3 regions of the Glutamicibacter sp. NPDC087583 genome follow, and region 2 is predicted to be linked to each of the others. Evidence: riboswitches for the same ligand, from Rfam matches in the RefSeq annotation. Region 2 holds a riboswitch; each other region holds the start of a gene.
What was found. A riboswitch is a leader RNA that binds a small molecule or an ion and turns the genes downstream of it on or off. The one in region 2 is predicted to bind S-adenosylmethionine.
Positions count from the first base shown of each region.

Region 1: another riboswitch for S-adenosylmethionine. It lies ahead of ACIOU9_RS12860 (acyl-CoA dehydrogenase family protein); the one in region 2 lies ahead of ACIOU9_RS15690 (ABC transporter substrate-binding protein).
Region 3: another riboswitch for S-adenosylmethionine. It lies ahead of ACIOU9_RS07375 (bifunctional o-acetylhomoserine/o-acetylserine sulfhydrylase); the one in region 2 lies ahead of ACIOU9_RS15690 (ABC transporter substrate-binding protein).

Region 1 covers NZ_JBIUWY010000004.1:290,554-300,020, reverse strand. The annotation lists gene ACIOU9_RS12870 (MBL fold metallo-hydrolase) at 1-125, shown strand, start outside; gene ACIOU9_RS12865 (acyl-CoA dehydrogenase family protein) at 243-1,472, opposite strand; gene ACIOU9_RS12860 (acyl-CoA dehydrogenase family protein) at 1,501-2,727, opposite strand; SAM riboswitch class I at 2,778-2,868, opposite strand; gene ACIOU9_RS12855 (SdpI family protein) at 3,143-3,517, shown strand; gene ACIOU9_RS12850 (GntP family permease) at 3,593-4,954, opposite strand; gene ACIOU9_RS12845 (CdaR family transcriptional regulator) at 5,246-6,307, opposite strand; gene ACIOU9_RS12840 (aldehyde dehydrogenase family protein) at 6,365-7,873, opposite strand; gene ACIOU9_RS12835 (ABC transporter substrate-binding protein) at 8,074-9,078, shown strand; gene ACIOU9_RS12830 (ABC transporter permease) at 9,169-9,467, shown strand, end outside.
Region 2 covers NZ_JBIUWY010000007.1:102,301-111,767, reverse strand. The annotation lists gene ACIOU9_RS15715 (NtaA/DmoA family FMN-dependent monooxygenase) at 1-838, opposite strand, end outside; gene ACIOU9_RS15710 (acyl-CoA dehydrogenase family protein) at 841-2,082, opposite strand; gene ACIOU9_RS15705 (ABC transporter ATP-binding protein) at 2,121-3,743, opposite strand; gene ACIOU9_RS15700 (ABC transporter permease) at 3,772-4,659, opposite strand; gene ACIOU9_RS15695 (ABC transporter permease) at 4,674-5,630, opposite strand; gene ACIOU9_RS15690 (ABC transporter substrate-binding protein) at 5,642-7,273, opposite strand; SAM riboswitch class I at 7,397-7,488, opposite strand; gene ACIOU9_RS15685 (NAD(P)H-binding protein) at 7,774-8,637, shown strand; gene ggt (gamma-glutamyltransferase) at 8,853-9,467, shown strand, end outside.
Region 3 covers NZ_JBIUWY010000002.1:250,934-260,400, reverse strand. The annotation lists gene ACIOU9_RS07390 (CPBP family intramembrane glutamic endopeptidase) at 1-160, shown strand, start outside; gene ACIOU9_RS07385 (GNAT family acetyltransferase) at 179-595, shown strand; gene ACIOU9_RS07380 (VOC family protein) at 657-1,301, opposite strand; SAM riboswitch class IV at 1,474-1,593, shown strand; gene ACIOU9_RS07375 (bifunctional o-acetylhomoserine/o-acetylserine sulfhydrylase) at 1,685-3,028, shown strand; gene ACIOU9_RS07370 (homoserine O-acetyltransferase) at 3,031-4,176, shown strand; gene ACIOU9_RS07365 (SGNH/GDSL hydrolase family protein) at 4,259-5,116, opposite strand; gene ACIOU9_RS07360 (SHOCT domain-containing protein) at 5,185-5,583, opposite strand; gene ACIOU9_RS07355 (alpha/beta hydrolase) at 5,917-6,567, shown strand; gene ACIOU9_RS07350 (RNA-binding S4 domain-containing protein) at 6,568-6,798, opposite strand; gene ACIOU9_RS07345 (glycine--tRNA ligase) at 6,979-8,364, shown strand; gene ACIOU9_RS07340 (GNAT family N-acetyltransferase) at 8,371-9,300, shown strand; gene ACIOU9_RS07335 (DMT family transporter) at 9,380-9,467, shown strand, end outside.

The DNA of each region.
Region 1 (9,467 bases), on a different contig from region 2:
TTCCCGCTGGATCTGGAATGGAAGTTTGGCAGCGGGCTTCGAAACAGTTCTCTGGCGGCCTCTTCGTGCCCCGCGACTTGGATATCTTCCATATCGCAAGTGGCACGGTTACCCAGGTGCGCTAGGGCCAAGGCCGGCAGCTATCCGTCAGGCGACTGGAACGATGGTCGATCAATTGCCCCGGGCCGACGGCCTTGAGCCCAGCACCGGCAAAGGATGCTGGGCTCGCAAGACCAAGGAATCTACTTTGATGCACCAATCGCCCACACGCGCGGAAGCTCGGTGCCATTGACCGCCAGGTCGCCAATCAACCTCGCCTTGAACACCCAGGGGTTGTGGTTGCCGGCGGTACGGGCATTGCGCCAGTGCCGGTCCAGGTTCTTGGTAACGCTCGTGGCGCTGGCGGCCAGCGCATCGAAAGCGTGGGTGATTGCGTTGAGGACCAATGGCGTGAGCACCACCTGCGCCTGGGCGCTGGCCTGCTCTGCCGCATCGTTGGCTGCTTCGTCCTCTTCCCCGGTCACCTCGCCGGTGTGCAGCGCCTGCGCAGTTTCATAGGCTCCCTGCAATGCCGTCGACACTCGTTCCACCGTTGCCGCGGCAGCGAAGGCCGCCGCGGAGACCTCGCCGATCACCTGCAGCAGCTGCGGGTCTTCGGCCGCCAGATTGGCCGCGGCATGGCTGAAGGTCCGCTTGCGCGCCTTCAGCTCGGCGGCGAAGTCGCGCTCGGCTGCTTTGGCGGAGCCGGCCAGAACAGCGAGCAGCACCTGCTGGTAGAAAGCTGTCTGGTACTTGAAACGCGTATCGAAGTCGATGAGGTCTTCTTCGGCGACAATCGCATCGGTGAAGGTGGAGGTGCCGGTACCCGTGGTGCGCTGGCCGAAGCCATCCCAGTCATCGGCCAGCTCGACGCCGGGCTGGTGGCGGTTGACTGCGGCGATCACGCGCTTTCCGGTGTCGGTGCGCTCTGCGTAGGTATCCAGCCAGTCGGCGAAGATCGAGCCGGTGGAGTAGTACTTGGTGCCGTTGATCTTGAATCCTCCCTCGCCGTCCGGGGTGACCTTGGTGATCACGTCCCCGACCTTGACGGTGCCGACCTCGGTCCAGGAGTTGCCCACCAGTTCTCCCGCCACGAAGCGGGCCAGCCACTTGTCGCGCCCCGGACCGGGGGCCGCAACCAGACGGTCCTCGACGAAGGCGAAGTGCGCGCGCAGCGCTTGGGCAATATTGGAATCCGCCGCCGCGAGATCCACGAAGAGCTCGAAGAGTTCGGGCAGCGTAGCACCGGCACCCCCGTGCGATTCCGGGACCCGAACCGCACCAAAGCCGGCAGCGGCCAGGTCCGCGACCTGCTGGTAGGGCAATTCGCCGGTGCGGTCGCGTTCGGCTGCGCCCTGCGCAATGCGCGCGAAGAGCGGTGCGAAGCGGTTTTTGAGGCCTGCGAGTCGATTGCCAGTTGCAAGTACAGTCATCGTTCAGTCCAATCCGGGAGAAGTTTTCTTAGGTGTACAGCGAGAGCGGCTGGGACTCTCCGCGCAGGAAGTAGGCGCCGACCTCGATCTTCTTGTAGTCCACTGGGTCGTGCAGCGAATGGGTGCGCACATTGCGCCAGTACAGGTCCAGGCCCACCGAGTTCGCAGTCGAAGATGAACCGGTCACCTCGAAGATCCGGTTCGCCACCTCCACTCCCACCTCAGTGGAGACCACCTTGGCTTCAGCAATTTCCACGGCCAACGCCGCTCGTTCGGGCTGGGTGACTTCCCCGGCCTTCGAGAGCAGGGCATCGAATTTCCGGCCCAGCTTCTCGGTCAGCGCCGCCACTGCTGCGGTGCGGGCTTTGAGCTCTCCGACGGTGCGCTGGAAGATCGGGTCCTGCGAGTAGGTCTCTGCCTGCGAGAACAGCCAGGCGTTCTTGCGGCCCAGCAAGATCTGCTTGCCGCGCTCCAGTGCTCCCTGGGCGATGCCCAGGTAGAAGTTGGCGAAGGCCAACTGGATACCGGGGGTAAGCAGGGTGGAGACCGGTTCATCGGTGACGAATCCCAGCAAGTCCCCTGCTTCGAGCCGCACGTTGTGGAACTTCAAGGAATTCGACGCGCTCAGCCGCTGTCCCAGGTAGTCCCAGTCGTCAACGATTTCCAAGCCATCGATATCGCGTGGCAGAACCAACGCGAGAATCTGCCCGTCGTATTCTCCGCCCTGGACCAGCGCGTTGATGACGATGACCTCGCCAACACCGGAACCCGTGGAGAATCGCTTGGCTCCATTCAGTCGGTAGCCGTCCCCTTCGGCGCTCAGCGTCAAATCCGGATCAACTGGATTCACCGAATCGCCCCAGAGCCAGCCACCTTCCACGGTGCGCTGCCACCATGCCCCTTGCGCTTCTGCTGGGGCGTAGAACGCAATGCCGGACTGGTTGATGTAGTGGTAAGCCAGCAACTGCGAGATGGAGCCATCAGCTGCGGCCAGTATGCGGACCGCTTCGAAAGCCGTTTCCCAATGGGCTCCGGCTCCGCCGAATTCTGCAGGCACCAAGAGATTGAGCAACCCGGCTTCGCGCAGCAGCTGCACTTCGGCGAAAGGCTGGGCGTTCTTTCGGTCGCGTTCGAGCGCGTCAGCCGCCAGCTTGTCAGCTACTTGCTGGGCGACGTCGCGCCAATGAGCCAGTTCAGCTTCATCAGCAGTGCCGGTGTAGGGCACGCGCGGCAATTGGGTATCCAGTACAGTCATCTTCGTTCTCCTCTTGGGCTATGGATTCCGAAGGATGCAGAAAATCTGCGGATCCATCGAACCTGGCGTTAGCACTACCTGCGGAGTGCAGGCTTGCTGCGGCATCTCGGAGCCAGGTCTCTCAGCCGCTCTGGATGGGTTGTGCTCCGAGTCAAGCATTACTGGCAGGTCCTCGGGAAGGGCGCTGTCATGCGGAGGAACAGCAGGACAAAATACGTCATCTTCGCGCCTTCGCCCTGCCGGAAAACGGGCGGATAAGACGTCATATGACCTTCGCATGACGCAATTGGCATGCCGGAACTGGATCTCAAGAGCGTTCCCGCAGGCATCGATTGGGAACACAGCGTGGATCAGGGCACTTCCATGCGACCGCATAGAATGGCCATTCAAGATCAATCGGCAGAAGAGGCGGCAAGTGGATCCAGCAGGCGTGATTGCCTTCATGTTCGGGTTGCTGAGCATAACGCTGGTCGCAGCGTTCCTCGCCCCGATGGCACGGGACCGGAAGCTCGCTCGCAATGCGGCGATCGGCATCAAGACGCGCCACACCTTGGCCAGCGATGGGGCCTGGCTCGCCGGGCATCAGCAGGCTGCGCCCCTGCTTGCCGCGGCTTCCTGGGCCGGTTGGGCGGCATTGGCCAGCGCAGCAGTTCTCTGCCTGCTGGGCCAATTCGGTTTCGCCTTCGCCGCGACCGGAACCGGCTACCTGGCCGCCATCGCGTTGCTGGTGATCTCGACTGCCACAGCGAATAAGGCCGCGCGGAGCTTCCCGGCGGCAGGCCTGGGCTAATCCAGCACTGCTTAAAGCAACGGATCGCGCCATCTGCCGATGGCGCGATCCGTTGCTTTCTTGGAAGGCGTGCTGCTAAAGCAGTACGGCTCCCAGGACCAGTACAGTCAGGAACCCCGCGGTGCCCTGGATGGCGGTAGCCACGCTCAGGGTCTTGTAGGCGGTGATCACCGGAATGCGGCTGAGCTGCGAGACGACCCAGAAGTAGGAGTCGTTGGCGTGCGAGACAACCATCGCACCGGCGCCTACTGCCAATACGGATAGCACCATGCCCAGCTCCGAACCCAAGCCCAGGGAGCCGAGCATCGGAGCGACCAGCGCGGAAGTGGTCACCATTGAGACGGTGGACGAGCCCTGGGCGGACTTCAGTGCAGCGGCGATCAGGAATGGCACAGCCAGGCCCAAGCCCAGTCCGCTGAGTGAATCCGAAAGAATCGTGGTCAGATCCGACGCGGCCAGGACCGCGCCGAAGCCGGCGCCGGCACCGGTGATCAGCAAGATCGGAGCAGCGGTGCGTACAGCTTCGTTCATCTGCTCATTGAAGACCGCCAGCTTGCTGCCACCGCTCAAAAGAAAAGTCGATGAGATCAAGCCGAAGATCAGCGCAATAACCGGCGTCCCCAGGAAGGAAAGGATTTCCAAGGCAGCGCCTTCGCCAATCGGGTGCGAGGGCAGCTTCGCAATGGATGCGGCACAGATCAGCACCAGCGGAACCAGGATCGGCATGAAGGCCAGCGCCGGGCTGGGCAATTTTCCGAAGCTTGCACGCAGCTGCTCATAGTCGAGTTCGGAGATGTCATTGTGGTCGTCGCTTGGCAACGGGGTCCATTGGGACTTGTTGAAGCGGCTGGCGTAGGCCAAGCCGGCAAGTGCCGAGATGGCCGCAACGGGCAATCCGACAGCGATGATCAAGCCCAGGTTATCGGCAACGCCGATGCTTTCGGCTGCGGCCAGCGGGCCCGGAGTTGGAGGCACCATGGTGTGGGTCGCGTACAGGCCGGTCATCAGGGCGATGGAAGTTGCCAGCCCAGAGACCCCGGTACGCAGGGTGATGGCTTTGCGCAGCGAGTTGAGCACCACGTATCCCGAGTCGCAGAAGACCGGAATGGAAACGATGTAGCCGATAATCGATAGCGTCAGGTTGGGGAACCGGGTACCGAGGACCTTGATCAGCGCATCTGCCATGGAGATCGCGGCGCCGGATTTCTCCAGGATGACACCGATCATTGTTCCGAACAGGATCACCAGTCCGATATTTCCCATGGTGCTGCCAAAGGCCGTGGTGACCGTCGAAGCCACGTCGGCCAGCGGAATCCGGTAGGCGAAGGCCGCCAGGATAGCGGCGCCAACGAGGGCGAGAAATGGGCTGATCTTCAGGCGTGCTGTGACCATCACGATGGCCACAACAAGGATCAGCAGAACAAGCAGTTCGTACACGGCGGGTTGGCTCCTTTGCCAATATCGGTAGTTCTCTGCGTCCAGCCCGCAATGGCTCAACGGGTGGACCAGCCCTGTCGGCAAAGCCGCTCAAGGCTTTGCCCGTTGGGCTAGATGCCACCGTGCCACCCCGGTTTCGGGCGCAAAGATCGATCATCCTGCCAATACTAGGAAAAGTGACCCCGAATACCTATGGGCACACGACCATATTTGCCTGGGTTCGAAAGAGCCAATGTGTGCAAACATCCCACCCTTCCCAGCCCCGGCGCCAGCTCCCCTCGTTTCCAGGGCCTAGAAAACATGCAGCTGGCCCAAGGCCACTCTCGCGTAGATGGCATGCTGGAGTTTCAGGGATTCGCTGGACCGCCGAATATCGACGCCGCTGACCTGGCTTATCCGCTCAAGTCTTTGCACCAAGGTATTGCGGTGAATATGCAGATCCGTGGCCGCTTGGCTCATCGAAGCAGCTGTCGCAACGACCAGCAGGGTTCTGGCTTGTTCCTCATTGAGCTGCATCGCTGGAGCAGCTGCATGTTCCAGGCTGCGGGCTGGGGTGCGGGCGATAGCCACAGCAATTTCCCGGCTCCACATGCGGCGCCGTGTGTGGGATGGCACGAGTGCCGGATAGCCCACCAATACGCGCAGCACTTCGGTTTCGGCCATGAGATCCTCGGCCTTTTCGACAGGCGCGGAGACCAGGAAACGTTCCTGGTCCATGCGCTCGGGAGCGAAAGCTGGCTCGCTGGCAGCGCAAAGCCTCCAGTACGCGCCGGAAAGGCTAACCCATGACGTGCGGTGATGATCCTTCGCCGGCTCTTCGAGCGACGGATCCCCCACGCTTCGGGGCAGCCAAGCTTCAATGCATTTCGGCCCGCGCAAACCATGCGCTGCGAGCGAGCGGTCGATCACTTCAGGCGCAACGCGACCGGCGATCAACGCAGAAATAATGTCGCGGGCTTCGGTCTCGCGCCGCGCGCTGCGAGAGTGCTCGCGTTCCTGGGCAAAGAGCAATTGAACGGTCAGTGCAATCAGGCCGGCCAGCGGTTCCACCTCGTGGGGAGCTCCGGTCACGCCCACAACGCCGCAGAGCTGGTCGTTCAGCACCAGTGGCACATTGACCCCGGGCTGGGTTCCGGCCGAGCCGTCGGCCTGGCTGACACGGATGATGCCGTTGCGTCGGATCGCCTCTGCGCTGCCGTCGTGGTGGGTACCGATACGCGCAGCATCCGTAGAAGCAATGATGACTCCGTGAGCATTCATGATGTTCACATTGCGGTTGATGGTCGGCGCAATCGTGTCGACGACTTTCTGCGCCAACGCGCTAGCCAGCCGGGGTTGCTCCTTTTCGCTCATGAGCTCATCCTAACGGCCCGGGACTGCGCAAAGCAGTCCCGGAATAGAACATTGCCGCTAGTCGAGCTTGACGGTGACCGACTTCAGCGAGGTGTAGGCCTCGATGCCTTCACGGCCATTTTCGGCGCCCCACCCCGACTGCTTGAATCCGCCGAACGGCATGTTCGCATCCATGCCGGCACCGGTATTCACCCTGACGTTGCCGGCCTGGATTTTCTTGGCGAAGGTCAACGCGCGGGAAATGTCCTGGGTGAAGATCACCGAATTGAGGCCGTAGTCGGTGTCGTTGGCCCGGCGCAGCACCTCAGCCAGCGAATCCTCGTCGCCGAAGGTGCTGACCGAGAGCACCGGCCCGAAGATCTCATCCTTGGCGATGGACATGTCCGGACTGACATTTTTCAGCACGGTCGGCTGCACGAAGAATCCTTCTCCGCCTTCGGCCAAGCCACCGGCAACGAGTTCCGCGCCATCAGCGATGCCCGCCTCGATGTACCCCAGCACGCGCTCGCGCTGCACCTGGGAGATCAGCGGGCCCAGCTGGGTTCCGTCTGCCAGGCCAGCGCCCAGCTTGAGGCTCTTCGCGAATCCGGCGATGCCTTCGATGACCTGGTCTGCGATGTCTTCGTGGACATACAGTCGCGACCCTGCCGCGCAGACCTGGCCGGAGTTGCCGAAGATGCTCATGGCCGCGGCCGGAATGGCCTTGTCCAGATCCGCGTCGGGATAGATCACCACCGGGGATTTGCCGCCCAGCTCAAGGCTCAGCCGCTTGAGATTGCCCGCTGCCGACGCCAGCAGCTTCTTGCCTACCGCGGTGGATCCGGTGAAGGAGAGCTTGTCGACATCCGGATGGTCGGCGAGCGCTTGGCCGGCCACCGGCCCCAAACCCTGGACAACGTTCAGCACACCGGCCGGGATGCCTGCTTCAAGCGCAATCTGCGCCATGCGCACGGCGGTCAGCGGGGTCAGCTCCGCGGGCTTGAGCACGACGGTGCAACCGGACGCCAGCGCCGGAGCCACCTTGGACAGCGCAATGGTGAAGGGGACATTCCATGGCACGATCAGTGCGGCCACGCCCAAGGCTTGGCGCTGGGTATAGGCGTGCCAGGTTCCTGGCAGGGAAATCTCGCGGGTTTCGCCGTTGAGCTTGGTGGCCCAGCCGGCGAAGTAGCGCAAGGTTTCGATGCCCGCGGGCAGCTCGCCAAAGCGGGCGACGTTGAAGGGCTTCCCGCAGTTCAGGGACTCCAGGGTAGCCAATTCATCGAGGTTCGCTTCCAATGCGTCAGCGAAGCGGTGCAGCGCCCGCTGGCGTGCTGCCGGGGTCATTTCTGCCCAGGGCCCGGACTCGAACGCTGCACGGGCGGCAGCTACTGCGCGGTCGACGTCCGCTGCGGTGGCAGCCGTCGTCTCGGTCAGCAGCTGGCCAGTGGAGGGATCGGTTACCGGCAGCTTTTCCCCCGAGCCAGCGACCTCCTGGCCATTGATCACCAGCGGAAGGGGCGTGGCCGCCAAAGCGGCGCGAAGCTGCTGAGCCAGCGGAACGGCGGAAAGATCTGTTGCTGTCATGGAATGTATCTCCTGGTCTGCCCGGCCCGCTTCGTCGTTGGCATCATTTTGAATGTGAGTCTTGCCACACAATCATACTAAAGATATATTGTGATTCAAGGAATACATTTTGATGCTCAATGTACTTCTTCTTCCGGGAGCCGACCCCGGTCGACAACTCGCAGCCTTCGCCTAGGCACCAAGCTTTCAAGGAGATCCCCATGGTCACGAAACGACGTTTTGCACGGAAGGCCTTCTCCGGCCTCGCAGTCTCTGCCCTCGCAATCGGCACCCTGGCCGCGTGCGGATCCAGTGAGGAGGCCAGCGCCGACGGCCCGGTGAAGCTGCGCGTCGCCATTGCTCCGATCCAGTTCGAAACCGCACGCATCGCTGAAGAGAAGGGCTACTTCGAGGACCAGGGCCTGGACGTTGAATTGGTCAATGGCGCCGACCCCGCCGCCCTGCTGGCCCAGGTGGTCTCCGGTGACGTGAACGTTGCCATCGGCTCGTGGATCAACGTCGCCACCTCTTTCTCCCAAGGTGTTCCGATCCAGGTCATTGGCGGCAACGGCATGGTCGACCCGGAAGCCGACAACTCCGGTGTCATGGTGGCCAAGGATTCCGGGGTCAAGGAACTGGCAGACCTGAAGGGCAAGACCATTGGCGTAGTTGGCGTGAAGTCCGGTGGCGACATCCCCGTGCTCCAGGCATTGGAAGCGGCCGGCGTGAAGGAAAAGGAAGTCACGGAAGTTGCTGTTCCCTACGCGGGCATGGAAGCAGCCTTGGAACAAGGCACCGTGGATGCAGTAGTGCCTGCCGACTCCTTCTACCACCAGATGCTGGAGAAGGGCTACCAGACCATCTCCAACCCGGTACAGGAATTCCAGTCCAGCATGCCGGTAACCGTTTGGACCGTGCAGAAGCAGTGGCTGGAGCAGAATGGCGAGACCGCCAAGAAGTTCGACGCAGCTATGCAGGATGCCGTGAAGTTCTACTCGGACCCGGCCAATCTGGAGGAAGTCCGCAAGGTCCACGCCGAAGCCAACCAGATCGATGTAGCCGATGCGCCCAAGACCTTCGTCCCGGCGGACGTCACCTTCAACGTGGCTGAAGCCCAATCCGGCATCGATGCCATGGTCCACTTCGGCCTGGTCGAGAACAAGGTCATCGTCGAAGATGTGCTCTGGGACGAAGCCCCTACCCGGGCTTCGGCAGACGCCAAGTAGCCCACGTCCTATTCGCCCCACCGGTGGCGCCATCCCCTGCGCTGGCGCCACCAGCACCCCTAGCTTGCAACTGCTTACTCAAGGATTCCCATGAAAGAGTCAACGATTTCACCGGGTCTGCTCTGGACCCTGCGCATCGTGGCCATCGCCGCCCTGCTGGGCATCTGGCAACTGGTGATCGCCTCAGGAACCATGCCCTCCATGCTCCCCGGCGTGGAAAAGATCTTCTCTGCCATCTCCGAAGCCCTGGGCCAAGCGGCCTTCTGGGGCGGGCTAGGCAAGACCCTGCTCGCAGCCCTCACCGGCTGGCTCATTGCTTCGGTCGCGGGTGTCGTCCTGGGCCTGGTCATTGGATCAGTTCGCTTCCTCGACAACTCCACCTCGATTCT
Region 2 (9,467 bases):
TGTCATCGCGGCCGCGTCCGGCAGCAGCCAGGTGCTCGATCAGCTGGGCATTCTTCTTCGCCACGTACTGTGCGTGCGGGGCAAAGAGGAAGGTCGCCTCGGCGTGAGTGGCCGCGAACTGCGAACCGCGTGCCGACGAACCAGCCTGGAAAAGGAACGGGGTGCGCTGGGCACTTGGCAGTGCCAGGTGCGGACCGTCAATGGAGTAGTAGTCGCCGCGGTGGTTGATTTTGTTGACCTTGGCCGGATCTGCGTAGATTCCGGAAATCTTGTCGGCCAGCAAGGCGTCCTCTTCCCAGGAGCCCTCCCACAGCTTGTAGGCGGCGTCGACGTATTCTTCGGCCCAACCGTAGCGGTCATCATGCCCGACCAGTTCTTTCCCGCCGAAATTGCGGTGCGCATTTTCCAGTACGCTGGTGACGATATTCCAGGCCACACGCCCCTGCGAGAGGTGATCCAGGGTGGAGATCTGCCGGGCAAACTGGAATGGATGGGATTGGATGACCGAGCTGGTCATCGCCAGGCCGATGTCCTTGGTGCTGGCGGCCAATGCCGAAAGCAGGACCAGCGGATCATGGCTGGGGACCTGCAGTCCCTTTCGTACGTGCGATGCCCAACCACCCTCATGCTCGCCGTAAAGGCCAACCACGTCAGCGAAGAACAGCGAATCGAACTTTGCCTCTTCCAGCTTCTTGGCCAGGTCAACCCATAGGCCCAGTTCATGGAACCGATGCTGCTGCGCTTCGGGGTGGCGCCACATTCCGCCAAGGATATGGCTGGAGGTGTTCATCAAGAAGGCCGAAAGCAGCAAGCGCGGGCGTTCGTTGAAAGTACCCATGATTATTTTCCTGCCTTTGCTTCGCCGATCGAGTTCAAACCAGTAGGAATGCTGCCGTTGATGAAGTAGTCCCCCACCGAGCGTGCCTTGAAGGCCACCGGATTGTGGGTGGCCACCGTGCGGGCATTGCGCCAGAAGCGGTCCAGCGACTTGGAGGTCGAAATCGCCGAGGCCCCGGTGACGTCGAAGAGCTCGCTGGTGGCGTCCAGGACCAGCTTCGGCGTGGCCACGTGGGCTTGCTGGACGGCAAGCTCTGCGCGCAGGTAGGCCGCTTGCGGGTCCAAGCCCAGATCCTCGTCGAGCGCCGAATCCAGTTCCCGGGCTGCGGTGACCACGATGCTCTCTGCAGCGAAGACATTGGCCGCCAAACGGCCGACAAGTTCCTGGATCTGCGCGTCATCCTTGAACAGCGCGCCGGAGCCGGTGTTGAAGGTTCGCGTGCGGTTGGCAACGATGCCTGCTGCGGCATTGCGGGCCCCCTTGCCGATACCTGCCAGTACGGCGAGCAGGCACAGCTGGAAGAAGGCAGGTTCGAGGGTGGAAGCTATCTTGCGCTGAATGATATTGGCTTCTTCCACCGCAACGTCAGTGAATATCGCGGTGCCGGTACCGGTCAGCGGCTGGCCGAAGCCATCCCAGTCGTCAAGGATCTCCACGCCCTCGGCATGGCGATCGACGATGGCGTATTGGCGCCCCTCAATCCCGTCGGTGGTCGCCATGACCACTACCCAATCGGCGAAGATCGAGCCAGTGGTGTAGTACTTCTCGCCGCGCAGCACCCAGCCTTGCCCGGTCTGGACCAGCTTGGTATTGGTGGTGCCAAGGGCATTGCCGCCACGCTCGGTCGCAGCGTTGCCGAAGATTTCCCCGGCAAGCACCCGCGGGAACCAGCGGTCCTGGAACTCTGCCGGCTGCAGGGAGATGGTTTCGACGAAGGAGAAGTGGCTGCGCAGCAGGTGCGCTACATTCGAGTCCGCCGCGGCCAGCTCGATCAGCAAGCGGAACAGATGCTCGTGGCTGATAGGCGAACCGCCATGGCTTTCTGGCACACGCAGCGTGGTGAAACCGGCATCCTTGAGCCACTGCACCTGCTCGAAAGGCAGGATGCGCTGCTGCTCGCGTTCGGTAGCGCCCTGCGCGACACGGGTGAACACTTCGTTGAAGTGTGCCAGCAGTTCCTGGTAAGCCGCTTCGGTATGCTGCTGGGACGAAGGGCGGAAAATTGCCAAGGCTTCAGCGCTCATGGTTGCTCCTTTATGATCTGGGAAATGGTTTGGAATGGCTAGGCGCTGCGCGTGCCGGCCAGTTCGCGAAGTACGTTGCCGGGATTCGCCGCAAGCAGCGTTCTGGTGTACTCATGCTGGGGGTTGGAGTAGACCTCTTCGACAGTGCCCGACTCGACGATTTGCCCTCGGCACATCACGCCGACGCGGTGACTAATCCGTTCCACTACATGCAGGTCGTGGGAGATGAACAGATAGGTCAGTTGCTCTTCACGTTGCAGCTGGTCGAGCAATTCAAGGATCTGTTCCTGGGTCAGTACATCCAATGCACTCAATGCTTCATCAAGAACCAGAACTTTTGCGCCGCTAGCTAGAGCACGGGCTATAGCTACCCGCTGGCGCTGGCCTCCGGAAAGTTCACCCGGACGTCTGCCAACCAGCTGTTCAGGAAGGTTCACTTGTTCCATCAGCTGCGCTGTACGCTTCGCACGCCAAGCGCTATCACCCAGGCGGTAGTTGACCATTGGCTCAGCGATGATCGAGCCGATTGCCTGGCGGGGGTCAAGTGCCGAGTCAGGGTTCTGGTAGACCAATTGCGCTTCCCGCCACAGATCATAGCGCTGCTTGCCGCTGATGCCGGCAACTTCTTTTCCGTTGACCAACACCGAACCTTCGGTGGCTGGGTGCATTCCCATGATGATTTTGGCTGTAGTGGATTTTCCTGAACCCGATTCGCCGACCAGCGAGAACGTGGTGCCTCGCTGCACTTCAAAACTGACGTTGGAAAGAACTTGGTGTTCGTCGCGGCCTTTGCCGAAGACCTTGCTGAGGCCATCCACAGTGATTGCCATATCCTCCGAGTCTGAAGGTTGCTGTCGATCCTGATGCGCATAGGCCTGATCGAGCAGTGCCTTGGTATATGGTTCGGTGCTTTGCGCTACCAACGCTGGAACGCTGCGGTCCTCCAGGATCCGGCCAGAATTCATCACCAGTACGCGGTCCGCAATGTCAGTCGCAACAGCAAGATCATGGGTGACAAAGAGGACTGTGGTTCCCCTCTGGCGTGCCAGTGACACGAAAACTTCCAATACCGTGCGTTGCACGGTGACGTCCAAGGCGCTGGTTGGTTCATCAGCGATGAGCAGCTGAGGGTTCAAGGCAAAGGCAATCGCAATCAGCACGCGCTGCTTCAGGCCACCAGAGAGTTCGTGCGGGTATTGGTCCAGTCGGCTTTCCGCACGGTCGATATCAACGCTCTCCATCAGCTCAATTGCCTTGGAACGCCATTGCGCCTTGGGAACTGAACGTGACGGATGCAAACGGAAGACTTCAATGATCTGAGAGCCAATGGTCTTCACCGGATCCAGAGAAGCACCAGGATCCTGTGGAACTAATCCAATGCCTGCGCCACGAATCGCACGCCAATCGGCCATGGAAAGATTAGTGACTTCTGTACCGCCGAAACGCACGCTTCCCTTGACCTTCGCGCTTTGCGGCAATAAACCGATGAGTGTCTTGGCCAGGGTGGATTTGCCCGAGCCGGATTCACCAACAATGGCAATGATCTGCCCCGCGGGGACTTCCAAATTGATATTGTCAGCAGCTACTGTGCCCTGGTCGTACTGGACCGTTAGATCTTCAATGCGGATCGCTGCTGAAGAAGCGTCGTTCGTTGCGTTCATGGTCTTGTCCGTTCATCAAAGAGTAGGGCTAGAAGCGGAATGCCTTGTTGATGGCACGTCCCAGTACTGCTGTCAGCATTACCGCCGCCACGATAACCAATCCCGGCAAAGTGGTCAGCCACCATGCCACCGAAAGATACTGGCGTCCTTCGGAAATCAGCAGTCCCCATTCAGGGGTCGGCGGTGGCGAGCCGAAGCCCAGGAACCCCAAACCGGAAATTGCAAGAATCGCAGCACCCAGATCTACAGCCAGCAAGGAGAGAACCGGACCGATGATGTGCGGGATGATGTGGCGACGTAGCACAGTGAAGTATTTGCCGCCGCTCATCAAGGCCGCCTGCACGAAATCGCGTGATCGGACCCTGAGCACTTCAGTGCGCACGAGGCGAGCGAATGCCGCGATCGAAGCGATACCCACACCTAGGCCCAAGGACAGCGGTCCCGGTTCAGTTGCGGTAACCAGAATCAGCGCGATCAGGAAGGCAGGAACTGCCAGGACAACATCGACAAAGCGCATTGCAACGGTGTCTGCGAACCGTCCGGCGGTCGCCGCCAGCAGTCCGAGGACCGAACCCACTACGCTTCCAACCAAGCAAGCCAGACCGGCGGTCAGCAGTGTCTGGTGAGTTCCGTAGACAACTCGGCTGTATACGTCACGCCCCAGATGATCTGTTCCGAACAGGTGCTCCGCATTTGGCGCTAGCAGTTTGTCAGCCGGCACACCCGTAATTGGGTCTTGTCCAGTAAAGAACGAAGGGAAGAAAGCCCACGCCGCAAATAAGAACAGCGGAATGAGAACCCACCAGGCAGCTAACCAGCGTACTGCTGGATTACGTTGACTGGTTACAGTGCTGGTTGGAACTTGGCGCTGATCTTCATTGGCCACTGATCCAATGTGCTTGGTCAAGAGAGTCATTAGTCCTTCTTTCCTTATGCAACCAGCGAGCGGGTTGACCTGCTTGTCGAAGCGACGATTCGCGGATCAATCTGAGGGTGGATGAGATCTACCAGCAAGTTGACCCCCGTGAAGACAATGGCTGTCAGAAGCACCAGTCCTTGGACCAATGGGATATCCTGCGCGGTAACTGACTGCAAGATCAGCTGGCCTAATCCTGCACGCGAAAACACCGTCTCCGTGATAACCGAACCAGCAAGCAGAGCGCCAATGGTGATACCCGCAATGGCTAGTGCGGCAGGGGCCGCGTTCTTCAAGGTGTGCCTGTAGAAGATCCACGCTTCGCTGGCGCCTTTGGCTCTCAGCACGTCGATGAATGGCTGCCTATTAACTTCCTGCACGCTTTTGATTAGCACCTGGGCGATCGGAGCGCTCAGGTGCACGGCGAGTACGAAGATAGGCACTGCCAGCGACATGAATGAGCCGTCCGGGAACAGTGACATCACTCCGAGCTGCACTGCCAGCAGCTGCAGGAGCACCAGGCCCAACCAGAAAACAGGAATGGACACCATTAGCGGTGGCAGATTCAGCAGCGTCTTGCGCAGTTTTTCGCCCTTGGACAGGCTCGCCGCTGAGGCGATGATCAGGGCGAATACCACCGACAAAACGAATGCGCTGCCAGCCAGAATCAGGGTGGATCCAGCTACTTCACCGATTCGATTCGCTACTTCCGAACCGCTGGACAAGGAATATCCGAGATCTCCGCGAAGCAATCCCAGCAGCTGCGTGAAGTACTGCACGAAGACCGGCTGGTCGTATCCGTAGTACGCCTTCATCTGTGCAATGGTGGCCGGATCCGCGGCTGAGTCAGTGCTCAGGAAGATCGTGACCGGGTCATTCGGCAAGGCCTGCACAGCGATGAAAACCGCCGTGTAGGCCAGCCAAATGACCAATATTGCCTGTCCCAATCGTTTTGCGATGTAAATGCCCATGAGCTCGGTTCCTAGCCGTCGTTCTTCCAAGCACCTTGGAAGATTGGTGCGGTACCGGAAGTGAATTCAACGTTGGCGGAGTTATTGGCCCCATAGACCTGAACTTCGTCCCAAAGAATCAAGGTCAAGGCTTGGTCAAGCACCAGGGTACGCTGTTCTTCTTCCACCAACTTCAGGTGCTCTTCTTCGGTGGTTGCTGACTGCTCTTCGGCGAAAAGCTTGTTCAGTTCAGGATCGGCGCGAAGTGTCTGATTGTTGTTCGCAGTTGCGTAGACCGGGCCCAGTCCGCCGTATGCGAACTGGCGGGTGCCGAAGAACTCCACTTTGTCGTCGACAAGCGCGTTGGTCAGGAAAGTATTGTCCGCCGCGCGGTTGACCAGCTGGACGCCAATCTCTCGCCATTGCTGTTCAATCAGTTCGAACGCTGGCTTGATGACCACGGAGTTATTGGAGGTGGAGACCGTTACTTCCAGTTTCTTTCCGTCCTTCTCGCGAATGCCATCCGCGCCCGGCTTCCAACCGGCTTCATCCAATAATTGCTTGGCCTTTTCTGGGTTGTACGCCAGTTCGGAAGATAGGTCTACGAAACCTGGAGCCTTATGGTTCAGGATCGATCCGGAGATGACGTAGCTATCCGAGAGAACGGTTTCCTTAATGGCCTGGCGGTCGATTGCAATCTGCAGCGCTTGGCGGACTTTGACGTCTTCAAGCTTTCCCGAGCCAACACGTACTGCTGCGTGGTTGGTGGTCAGGTCTACGCCTTCAGCAGCTAACACCTTGCCACCGTTGGTACCCAGCACTTGTTCATCCACCGGTTGCAAGCCTCGGACGAGATCTACCTGCGCGGACTGAACTGCCCCGGCACGGCTAGCTACCTCAGGAAGGTATTTGATAACCAAGGTATCCAGGTATGCATCGCCCTGGTTAGAGGCAGATTCTGGTGCCCAAGCGTAGTCATCGCGGCTGGTGAAAACCACTTCTTCATCAGGCTTTTCCGATTCAAAGACAAACGGTCCGGAACCAACAATCTTGGAGATCGAGGACTGCGCGGCGTTATCCAGTTCAAGGGTTTTCGGGGACACCAATCCAGCAGTTACTGAAGAAGTCGCCCGAAGGAAATTGGCATCCGGACGCTTGAGCGTGACCTTGACCTTGTTGTCCCCAACGACCTCTGCCGACTTGTAGGCGGCAAAGTCAACGTTCGGTGCAATCTGAGCTTCCTTGATGCCCTGACCCAGCGCGTCCAGGTTCAGTTTCACGGCTTTGGCATCCAGTTTGGATCCGTCTGAGAAGGTGACTCCGTCGCGAATGGTGAACGTGAACTCGGTCTTGGCATCGTTGGCTTCGAATCCGCTGGCGATCCAGCCAACCAGCTTGCCAGCTTCCACGTCGTAGTAGGTCAGGCGATCAAGGACGGAATTCAGTACGTTGGCCTTCTCATAGAAACGCGCTGCCTGAGTCTGCCAATTGTTGATGGGGGTAACTTCAGCAAAAGTGAAGGTACCGCCTTCTACTGGTTCCCCTGGATCGGCTGCTGCTTCAGCGGCGCCAGTAGTATTGGCGTTGTTTCCGCATGCAGTGAGTGACAAGCCCAGAACGGCAAGGATTGCAGTGGCCTTCAGGCCAAAATGTGCTGTACGCATGGTTACAGATGTCCTCTCGGTTGGTGCCCCGAGGATTACGCATAGATTCCCTGTACGTTCTGCCTTGATTCCGGGACTACCCACGGCGAGTTTCTTCCGGCAGACCGTTGAGAAATTTAGCAATCTCCATCGGTCCTGGCCTTAGCACCGCTCCCGTTTACGGGTGGTTGCTGCGACTTCAACGAGCCAGGTCTCTCGGTCGCTCTGGATGGGGTGTCCGGCTGTACCGGCCGAACAGTTCAAGTCTGCAACCCCTGAATTCAGCAGACAAGCGTTACGTAAGCAGGGGTCATGAAGTCGCAGAACGCGTCCTGAAACAGCCGATACACGTCATGCTGCGCGTCATAAAATGCAATGCGCCGGACATAAAACGCTTTGTGACGCCAACTGTGGACAGATCCATGCGAATCCTTGCTTAATCGGCATTCCCATTCGATGGTTCCGGGAATTACCTCACGTCCTCGCCGGTTGTAGCAGATGCAGACCAACGAGAGGACCCCATGAAGATCGCAATTACCGGTGCCACCGGACAGCTTGGAAATCTAGTCATCGACGCGCTGCTTGCGCGCGGGGCGAATGCCGCTGATCTGGTCGCCATTGGCCGCTCCGAGCAGAAGCTGGAACCACTGGCAGGCAAAGGCCTGGAAACCCGCGTTGCCGATTACAACGCCCAGCCAACTCTCGTGTCCGCACTCGAAGGCATAGACAAGCTGCTGCTGATTTCGGCCAGCGAGGTGGGCCAGCGCGTTGCCCAGCATGAGAACGTCATCAACGCGGCCAAGCACGTGGATGTCTCGCTGATCGCCTACACCTCAATTGCCAACGCCCTGTCCGGCGGCATGAAGCTCGCCGACGAGCACATCGCCACCGAACGGCTGCTGGCCGGATCCGGCATCGACTACGTGCTGTTGCGCAATGGATGGTACATCGAGAACTACACCGACCAGCTGATGGGCTACCTCAACAGCGGCACGGTGCTCGGTGCCGCCGGCGATGGCAAGATCAGCGCTGCCGCCCGTGCAGACTATGCGGATGCCGCTGCGGCCGTGCTGCTTTCCGAGGAGGACCAGAACGGCAGGATCTACGAGCTGGGCAGCGATAAGCCATTCACCCTCGCCCAGCTTGCTGGCGCGGTTGGCGCTGCCGCCGGCCAGGACATCGCCTACCAGGAAATGGATCCAGGGCAACTGGAAAAGATCTACGCTGATGCCGGCGTCCCCGGACCGTTCGCGCACATCCTCGTCGATACCGACATGCGCATTCGAGAAGGAGCGCTGGAAGTGGACTCCGGGGAGCTGGCTCAGCTGATCGGCCGCGCCCCGGCTTCCTTGGGCAAAGTCATCAAGGACAACCTGGACAAGTAGCCCAGGTGCACTAGGGTTCCAGCGGGCAGGCATTGGCGGCGATCGAGGCCGCGGTGCCTGCCCGCCGCTTTAACGCGTCACAACCCGGAATATTCGCGCGGCAATGCCGAAATTGCCGCGCAAACCCATGGTGCTGCGTGTCACAACCGCGCGGCGAGTTCCCGCTCCCGTAAATTTGCGCATACTTCATCCCCACCTGCAGAGGAGATCAAAGCATGCCACGAGTACGTTTAAGATCAGTTGCCTGCGCGGCAGCCATCGCCTTGGGCCTGGGAGCTTTCTCAGCGCTTCCGGCGAGCGCCGAACCACGGCACACCCAGAAGGACCCGACCGCCATCGGCACTGGAGGCGCAGTCTCGTCGGTCGATCCGGAAGCCACCGCTGCCGGCATCGAAATCCTGCGCAAGGGAGGCAACGCTGTCGATGCGGCTGTGGCAACCGCGGCGGCACTGGGCGTCACCGAACCCTATAGCGCAGGCATTGGCGGCGGCGGATACTTCATGCACTACGATGCGAAGTCGGGCAAGGTCAGCACCATCGACGGCCGCGAAACCGCACCGGCAGGCATTGCGCATGATGCATTCATCGATCCTGAAACCGGCGAGCCGTATAACTTCACCCCGGAACTGGTCACCAGTGGCGTGTCCGTGGGCGTGCCCGGGACCTTGGCCACGTGGCAGCGCGCACTGGATAATTGGGGTTCGCAGAACCTGAAACAGGTTCTGCGGCCGGCAACCCAGATCGCTTCACGCGGCTTTGTCATTGATGAGACGTTCCGTGAACAGACCCTGGATAACAAGGAACGATTCGCCGCGTTCACCTCCACGAGC
Region 3 (9,467 bases), on a different contig from region 2:
GGGGCCGATGATCGGCAATATGCTCATGGGCGTCGTCTTCGGCTGGGTATACCAGAAGTACGGGCGGGTGATGCCGCTGGTCATCGCGCATTTCCTGCTCGATGCCATCGGCTTCGTGGGATACGCCTTGGTCGGGCCGGCCATCGGAATCGGCCAGTAGCGCCGGTAAGCTGAGCCAATGCAGATTACCGTGCTGCGCGAGGAGGACCTTCGCCAAGCAGTTGAATTGTGGGAAGCAACTGGGCTGACTCGTCCGTGGAATGATGCGCTCGCCGACGCCCGACGGGCTTTGGCCGAGCCTACTTCCACGGTGCTGTCCATCGTTGAGAACGATCAACTCATGGCTACTGCGATGGTTGGCCATGATGGCCACCGAGGTTGGCTCTACTATGTTGCGGTGGATCCGTGCCGGCAGGGCAACGGCCTGGGAAGGGCGCTGGTGGATGCTGCTGTCCTGTGGCTGCGGGATCGCGGCGTGCCCAAGGTGCAGCTCATGGTCCGCGGGGAGAACTCTGCCGTCATCGATTTCTATGAACGACTGGGCTTCGAAGATCAGCACGTCGTGGTCCTGGGGAAGCGGCTGGACCGGCCTTAAGGAAAAGAAAGTAGGTGGGGACGCCATTGTCCCCGCCTACTTGCGATCTCTGCGGAACTGTTTACAGCACCACGGTTCCGGACTCGGTCTCAAAGGTAACCGACATGATGCCCGGAGTGCCATTCGGCGCTTCATATTGCATGGTGACAGCGCCCAAATTGACGTTCTGCGGCTGGCCCAGCCAATCCAGCACCCGTTCACGCGAGCCGGCGATGGAGATCTGGCTGATGGCGCCGGCAGGTTCCAGCGCCTTGGACGGATGCAGCTCCTCGGATCCTTCATCCCAGGAAATCAGGTACGGGCACTGCGGATCGGCGATCAGGCCCTTGATGCCAATCTGCTGCCAGGTCAGTTCGCGGCCATCAGGGAACTTCCGGTTGCCCGGCACCGACTTGCGGCCCAAGCGGTCCTCGGCACTGGATAGATCCTCCACCGAGACGCACCAGCCCATCCAGCCGCCGCCGAGCTCCGAACGGGCGCGAACCGCCTGTCCGAAGGGTGCCTTGTCGCTGGCCGGGTGGTTCAGGACTTCAACCACCTCCAGGTACTGGCCATGCTTGAGCGGGAAGATGACATTGCGTGTTCCGAATCGTGGATGCACGCCGCCCTTGACGAATTCCAGTCCAAGGGACTCGGAGATTCTTTCAGCGGTTGGCAACAGCCCGTCCGGGCCGCATGCATAACTTACGTGATCTAGCCTCATCATGTGCCCATCATGACAACATGTGATGCGAGTCTCTACTTAGGCACACCTAAGTTCCGTGATGCTATCGAATACTCTGCGATGAACCTGCAATATTCGCGAAATATGACCGATTGAGTCCAATCACCAGCCCTTGCGTTGCAAAAATCTTCGGTTTTCGGGCAAACTGGTACCAGGTCATGAGTCCCAGTAACAAGCCCCGGCTTACTGGGCGGCAACCCTCCAACCGCGGTGGGGTGCCCCGGGTGAAGACCTGGCCCTTGAACGCACAAGGCATCAAGGACAAGCGCGGGTTACCCCTGGAAGTCGTCACGATATGGTGCTTCCTGTCGGTGTCTTTTCAGTGGCGTACCCCCATAGTCATGAAACGCTATTTGGAGGAAACCATGAGCAATAACTGGTCATTTGAAACCCGTCAGATCCACTCCGGCCAGACCCCGGATCCGACGACCGGGGCACGGGCTCTCCCGATTTTCCAAACCACCTCTTTCGTCTTCCCCAGCGCCCAGAGCGCTGCTGCACGTTTCGCGCTGCAGGAACTGGAGCCGATCTACACCCGTATCGGCAACCCGACCACCGACGCGGTGGAAACCCGCATCGCTGACCTGGAGGGCGGCGTTGGAGCACTGCTGCTCTCCTCGGGACAGGCTGCCACCACTTTCGCCATCTTGAATTTGGCCGAAGCCGGCGACCACCTGGTGGCCAGCCCCAGCCTGTACGGCGGAACCCAGAACCTGCTCAAGCACACGCTCAAGCGCCTGGGCATCGAGGTCACCTTCGTTTCCGACCCGGACAACCTGGATGATTGGCGCGCCGCGGTGCGTCCGAACACCAAGGCCTTCTTCGGGGAAACCATCTCCAATCCGCGACAGGACGTCCTGGACATCGAGGGCATCTCGGCGATCGCCCACGAAGCTGGCGTGCCGCTGCTGGTGGACAACACCCTGGCCACCCCGTACTTGATCCGCCCGATCGAGTGGGGCGCGGATATCGTGATCCATTCAGCCACCAAGTTCCTCGGCGGACACGGCAGTGCCATTGCCGGTGTCATCGTGGACTCGGGCAACTTCGACTTCGCCAAGGACGCCGACCGCTTCCCGGGCTTCAACACCCCGGACGAGTCCTACAACGGCCTGGTCTTCGCCCGCGACCTGGGTGTCAACGGCATCCTGGGCGCCAATCTGGCCTACATCCTCAAGGCCCGCGTGCAGTTGCTGCGCGATTTGGGTTCCTCGGTTGCGCCGTTCAACGCGTTCTTGATCGCACAGGGCCTGGAAACCTTGTCGCTGCGCATTGAACGCCACGGCCAGAATGCCGTAGAAGTTGCCAACTGGCTCGAAGCCCGCGAGGAAGTGCAGAAGGTCGCCTACGCAGGCCTGAAGTCCTCGCCTTGGCATGAGCGTGCGCAGAAGTACAGCGATCAGGGCGCCGGCTCGATCATCGCGTTCGAACTGGAGGGCGGTTCGGAAGCCGGCCAGGCCTTCGTGGACGCACTGGTATTGCACTCCAATGTCGCGAACATCGGCGACGTGCGCTCATTGGTCATCCACCCGGCCTCCACCACCCACGCCCAGCTCTCCGAAGCTGAGCAGGTTGCGGCCGGCGTGAGCCCGGGACTGGTGCGGCTGAGCGTTGGACTGGAGAATATCAAGGATATTCTGGCCGATCTGGAACTGGGCTTCCAAGCAGTTGCAGCCCTCGAGAACAAGGAACTGCAGGAAACCCTCTAGGCATGGCATCCATTGTGACTACTGAAGATACTCTGCGCGCCGAAGAGCTCGCCGGCGGGCAAGACGGCATTTTGCGCCGTAAGTCCGTGGGGGAGCACCACTTCGAATTCGGTGGATTCCTTCCGGACGTGGTGCTGGCCTATGAAACGTGGGGGACGCTAGCAGCTGATGGCTCCAACGCGGTGCTGGTGATGCATGCGCTCACCGGTGACGCCCACGTTGCGCAAGGCGATTCGCAAAGCGCCGGCTGGTGGGAAGAGCTCGTAGGCCCCGGCGCCACGGTTGACACCAATGAGTACTTTGTCGTGTCCATCAACATGGTGGGTGGTTGCAATGGTTCCACCGGCCCCTCGTCCTTGGGCGACCAGGGCCTGCCCTACGGTTCGAGCTTTCCCTTCGTCACCATCAAGGACTCGGTGCGCCTTGAAGCGCGGCTGGCCAAGAAACTGGGAATTGATTCCTGGCATGCGGTCATTGGCGGTTCGATGGGCGGTGCGCGCGCGTTGGAATACGCCGTCGAGTTCCCCGACCAGGTCAAGAATCTCGTAGTGATGGCCTCGAGCGCGCAGGCGACTGCCGAGCAAATTGCCTTTGCACAGGTGCAAACCCAATCCATCCGGTTGGACCCGCACTTCTGCAATGGCGACTACTACGGCAACGATGCCCGCCCGGACGCCGGTCTTGGCTTGGCTCGCCGCCTGGCCCACATCACCTATCGTTCCGAGGCCGAGCTTGAAACCCGTTTCTCGCGCAACCCGCAGGATGGCGAGAAGCCGACGGGTCTGCTCGAGGGGCCTCGCGGGCGGTACCAGGTGGAAAGCTATCTTGACCATCAGGCCAGCAAGCTGGTGAATCGTTTCGACGCCAACAGCTACCTGGTGCTCACCGAGGCGCTGATGAGCCATGATGTGGCTCGCGGCCATGAATCCCTGGAAGCCGCCTTGGCGCGACTGGCGAAGATCAACGTGGTGGTTGCCGCGGTAACCACTGACCGGTTGTACTTTCCTGAGCAGTCAGTGAAGCTGGCCTCGTCGCTGGCCAAGCCAAAACCGGTGCACTACATTGATTCGCCGATTGGCCACGATGGATTCCTGACCGACGCCACGCAGCTCGACGGCGTGCTTCGGACCTTGGTGTTCGGAGACTGAGCCCCGGAAGGGGCTCGGGAAGATTTCAAAGCCTGAAGCAGTTCCGCCAGTAATCGGTGGAACTGCTTCAGGCTTTTCGTGACTACTTGGCGCTGTCGCCGGCGCCGAGCGAGTCGTTTGGCTTGGTCTGCGCAAACGGCGTGGCCGAGGGCCGCTTCGGGGTGATGCCGTCGCCGGAGGACTGGTGGCGCAGGCGGCGCAATACCCAGGGAGCAAGATGCTCACGCGCCCACTGCAGATCCTCCTTGCGGGCTTCCCGCCAGCTGCGTTCATCCACGGCCGGAACGATTTCGGTGTCCAGCGGATGCGCGACGTTCAGCGAGTCCAGTGCCATGGCGGCAATGCGCTGGTGCCCGGCGGGGGAGAAGTGCAGGCGATCCGGTGCCCACATCTGGGATTGGTGCAACTCCTGCAAGGCCCACATGTCCGCCACGATGGCGTCGTGGCGGGCGGCTACGGTGCGCACGTTTTCGTTGTAGATCGCCACCTTGCCTCGGATGCTTCCCAAAACCGGGGTATCGCGAATATCGGGCCCGGTGAAGAGCAAGAGCGTGGCACCCGTATCGGTGAGCTTGGCTACCGCATTGTCGAGGATATCTGCAATCTTGTCTGGATCCCCGCCCGGGCGCAGGACGTCGTTGCCGCCTGCGCAGAGCGAGATCAGATCGGGCTTCAGGTCAATGCAGGGATCGAGCTGTTCGGCAACGATCTGGCCAATCAGCCGGCCTCGAATGGCGAGATTGGCATACGAGAAGTCCGGGACGGTGCGGCTGAGCTCATGGGCCAAGCGGTCGGCCCAGCCAAGGTGGCGGCCGGTGCTCGACGGGTCGGGGTCGCCGATGCCCTCGGTGAACGAGTCCCCAATGGCGACATAGCGGCGCCACGGATGCAGTGGGGCATTGGCGGATGTTGATGGTTCAGAAGCAGAATCGTTTGGCACGAATCTATTGTTACCAAAGGGTAACTTATAGTCAATCATTCCCGAGGATGATTCCATGAACCGCCGTGCTAGTCGCTCAAAGCGTCCCGGCGCGCCTGCAAGTACTCGTCGCGGGTAATGATTCCTCGCGAGTGCAGGGAATCGAGTTCGGCAAGCTTGTCCTCAAGGGATTTTTCCGGCGCCAGCATAGCTGAATTAGCGGCTCTTGCCATCAGTTCGGTTTCCAGGGTCAGCGGATCAAAACCGGCGCTCTTGGCTTTGCGGTAATTGCGCACCGCTACGAAGATGATCAATCCGATAACGGCGATAAAGAGCATGGCGAACAGGGGAGCGCCGACTGAAAATACGGTGTCCACGTTATCGAATAGGGACGAAGCGCTTCCCGGGTCCGGTTCGATGTACCCGAAACTATCGAGATCCTCTTGCAGCTGCCCCGGAATATCTTCGCTGTATTCAATTTCGTCCATGGCGCCTATTCCTAACTCTGTCGCTGTCTCGTCCGGCGAGAGCGGCGTTCCGGAGGACCGTGAGGCCCTTGGTCCAGTTGAACACGAAAAACTTGAAAAGCTAGGCAATTTTTTGAAGATTTATAATCTTGTAACATGTCAACTGGATTTCGAGGCCTTGGAAGACCATGGTTCCAGGATAGTGCCGGCCAACGCCTTCAGGAGATTCGACGGTGATTACGGGGAAGTTCTGCTGCACCCGGGCGCTGCCATCGCCGGTGGCCGGGGACTTGATGGAATCGGGCCGCGGAAGCGCTGAGCTAGCGAGGTCCTGTTCGATAGTCTTGGGGAACTATGACTATCCCGGACCAGGCTCCAGTGGCCATCATCTCCCGTAACGACGAATCCCGCCTTGGAACTCCGCTGCTGGTGTTCCTGCACGGCTATGGCTCGAATGAACAAGACCTCATGGGGCTCTCGCAGCATCTGCCCGAAGAGTTCACTTACCTCTCGGTGCGCGCACCGCTCCAAGCAGGCCCGGGGTACAGCTGGTTCCCGCTGACCCAGGAAATCGACTACTCCATCGAGTCGGTGGCACGCAGCGTCGAAGCGCTATGGGCATTGCTGGAACCGCTGGTAAAGCAGCACTCCTCGATCACCCTGCTCGGTTTCTCCCAGGGCATGGCCATGGCCACTTCATTGGCACGCTACCAGCCCGATTCCATTGAAGCCGTCGTCGGGCTCTCGGGCTTCGCAGTGGATCCCGGGCCCTTGGATATATTCGACGACGCGAAGCTGGCAGAAAAGCCGCTGCCGCTGTTCTGGGGCCGCGACCTGGCTGACCCGGTGATCACCCGGGACAAGATCGAATACACCCTGGGGTGGGTTCCGGGGCACACCGAATTGGCCAGTGAAACCTACCGGCAGATTGGCCACTCGGTGTGCATGGAAGAACTGCAGGATGTGGCCGAGTTCCTCAACAGGGTCGTCCTGGGGAAAAGCTGACTACTGCTGCGCGGTGACCTTCACGCATTCACCATTCACGCACACCACGTCGCCGGGGCGGATCTGCGCCCCGCGACGGGTGTCCACCTCTCCGTTGACGGTGACGATTCCGTCGGAAATCATTTCCTTGGCGTGGATGCCATCCTCGGCCAGGGAGGCAAGCTTGAGCAACTGGCCCAAGCGGATGGACTCGTCGCGGATTTCTAGGTCAAAAGCTTCGTTGGCACTCATGGCTTCCATTCTTCCCTAAATAAGCGCGCTGCATCGTTAGAATCGGCCAAAGGCGTGGAAGTTCACGTCGGCGTTACCTGATTCGGCTTCGTCTGCAGGCCGCGGAAACGATACCCTTGGTAGGTATGTATTTTTCTACGGACCGCAACCAGCGGCCTCGTAATTCCCATTGGAGTTGATATGGCGCCACAGTCCAAGCTAGACCAGGTTATTTCCCTCGCAAAGCGTCGAGGATTCGTTTTCCAGGCTGGTGAAATCTACGGTGGTTCCCGTTCGGCATGGGATTACGGTCCCCTGGGCACCGAACTGAAGGAAAACATCAAGCGCGAGTGGTGGCAGAACTTCGTTCGCGGCCGCGAGGACATGGTTGGCCTGGACTCGTCGATCATCTTGCCCAAGGCTGTCTGGGAAGCATCGGGCCACGTGGCCACCTTCACCGACCCGCTGGTCGAATGCATCCAGTGCCACAAGCGCCACCGCCAGGACCACCTGATCGAGGCTTTCGAGGCCAAGAAGGGCCGTGCGGCCAAGGACGGGATGAGCGAGATCGCCTGCCCTGACTGCGGCACCAAGGGCCAGTTCACCGAGCCGCAGATGTTCTCCGGCCTGATGAAGACCTTCCTGGGCCCAGTGGATACCGAAGCCGGCCTGGCCTACATGCGTCCGGAGACCGCCCAGGGCATCTTCGTGAACTTCGCCAACGTGCTCACCGCCTCGCGCAAGAAGCCGCCATTCGGCATCGGCCAGATCGGCAAGGCTTTCCGCAACGAAATCACCCCGGGCAACTTCATCTTCCGCACCCGCGAGTTCGAGCAGATGGAAATCGAGTTCTTCACCGCTCCGGAAGATGCCCCCGCCTTCTTCGACCAGTGGGTCAAGGATTGCTGGGCATGGTTCCTGGATCTGGGCATCAAGGAAGAGAACCTGCGCCAGTTCGACGTGCCAGAAGACGAGCGCGCGCACTACTCGGCCGGCACCATCGACTTCGAGTACCGCTTCGGCTTCCAGGGTTCGGAGTGGGGCGAGCTCATGGGCGTTGCCAACCGCACCGACTACGACCTGTCCAGCCATGCGAAGGCTTCGGGCTCCGAGCTGTCCTACTTCAACCAGGCCACCGGTGAGCGCTACACCCCCTACGTGATCGAGCCTTCCTTCGGCCTGACCCGTTCCATGATGGCCTTCCTGGTCGATGCCTACACCGAGGACGAAGCACCGAACACCAAGGGCGGCGTGGACAAGCGCACCGTGCTCAAGCTCGATCCGCGCCTGGCTCCGGTCAAGGCCGCGGTGCTGCCGCTGAGCCGCAATGAGAACCTTTCCCCGAAGGCCAAGGACCTGGCTGCCGAGCTGCGCAAGCGCTGGAACATCGACTTCGATGACGCCGGTGCCATTGGCCGCCGCTACCGCCGCCAGGATGAGATCGGCACCCCGTTCTGCATCACCGTGGACTTCGACACCCTCGAGGACCAGGCCGTGACCATCCGCGAACGCGACACCATGTCCCAGGAACGTGTTTCCCTGGACCAGGTCACCGCTTACCTTTCCGAGCGCCTGAACGGAGCCTAGAGCCCGATGAACGAACTGGAATTCCGCCTGTGGCGCTCCGGGGACGACCTCCAGCTGCTTCAGATCTTCGGCGACCCGCGTTCCCCGCAGGCCCACCAGGATCGCACCATGCTGCGCGAAAACAGCGATGCACCGTTCTCCCGCACTCTGGTAGCCACCGTTGACCAGGTGGCTATCGGCGCCGGGGTGGTGTTCGCTTCCTCGCTGCATCCGCAGCGCCTGTGGCTCTATGTCGAGGTAGCCGCCGAGCAGCGCCGGTCCGGCGTTGGCACCGCCCTGGTGGAACAGCTGCGCAAGCAGATCCCGGCCGGCCAGGCGCAGGAGCTCAAGGCCCGCTACACGGTGACCGCGGGCGATCCTGCTGCCGCGGCGGCTGGCTTCTGCCAGTCGCTGGGCCTGGGAGAAATCCAGGTCTCGCGCGATGTCATCCTGGAGCCGGGGGCTCTGGCTGAACCGGTTTTCGACACCAATGACCGGGTGATCGAGGACCTGTCCACCGGCAGTGTCGAGCTGACCCAGCTGGTGATGGATTTCTACAACGCGGTGCACACCGGTTGGGATCCAGCCAAGATGACCGTGGGTTCGGCGCAGCGCATGCTGCTCGACGAGCACACCGGCGCGCAGGGCGCCCTGGTGCTGCGCGACAAGCCGAAGCGCGAGGGCGGTGTTCCGCTGGCTTTCGCGGTCAGCTACGTGCCCGCCCGCGAGAACGCCCCGACCGACGTGCTGGTAGGCCACAACCCGGCCTTCAGCGATGACGAAGTGGCAGAAGCGGTGCGCGACATGGTCGCCATGCTGATCCACCAGTACCCGGTGAAGCTGGAAGTCGACTCGTCGATGTTCATCCTCTCCTCGCTGATTGATGCGTTGGCCGTGGTTGACCAGGCCACCGTCATATCCACGACGCATATCCTCGCCAGCGACGCGGCGAAGTAATGCCAGCAAGAACGGGACCCGCCTGGCGGGTCCCGTTTTTGCCATTCTGCACCAGCCTCCACTTCGTGAAAGAACTCCGTTGACCACCAGCACCACCATGACCGCGCAGGTCCGCTCCGGCGGAAAGATCCTGTTCATCCTGCTTGCCATCGCTTCGGGCCTGCTGC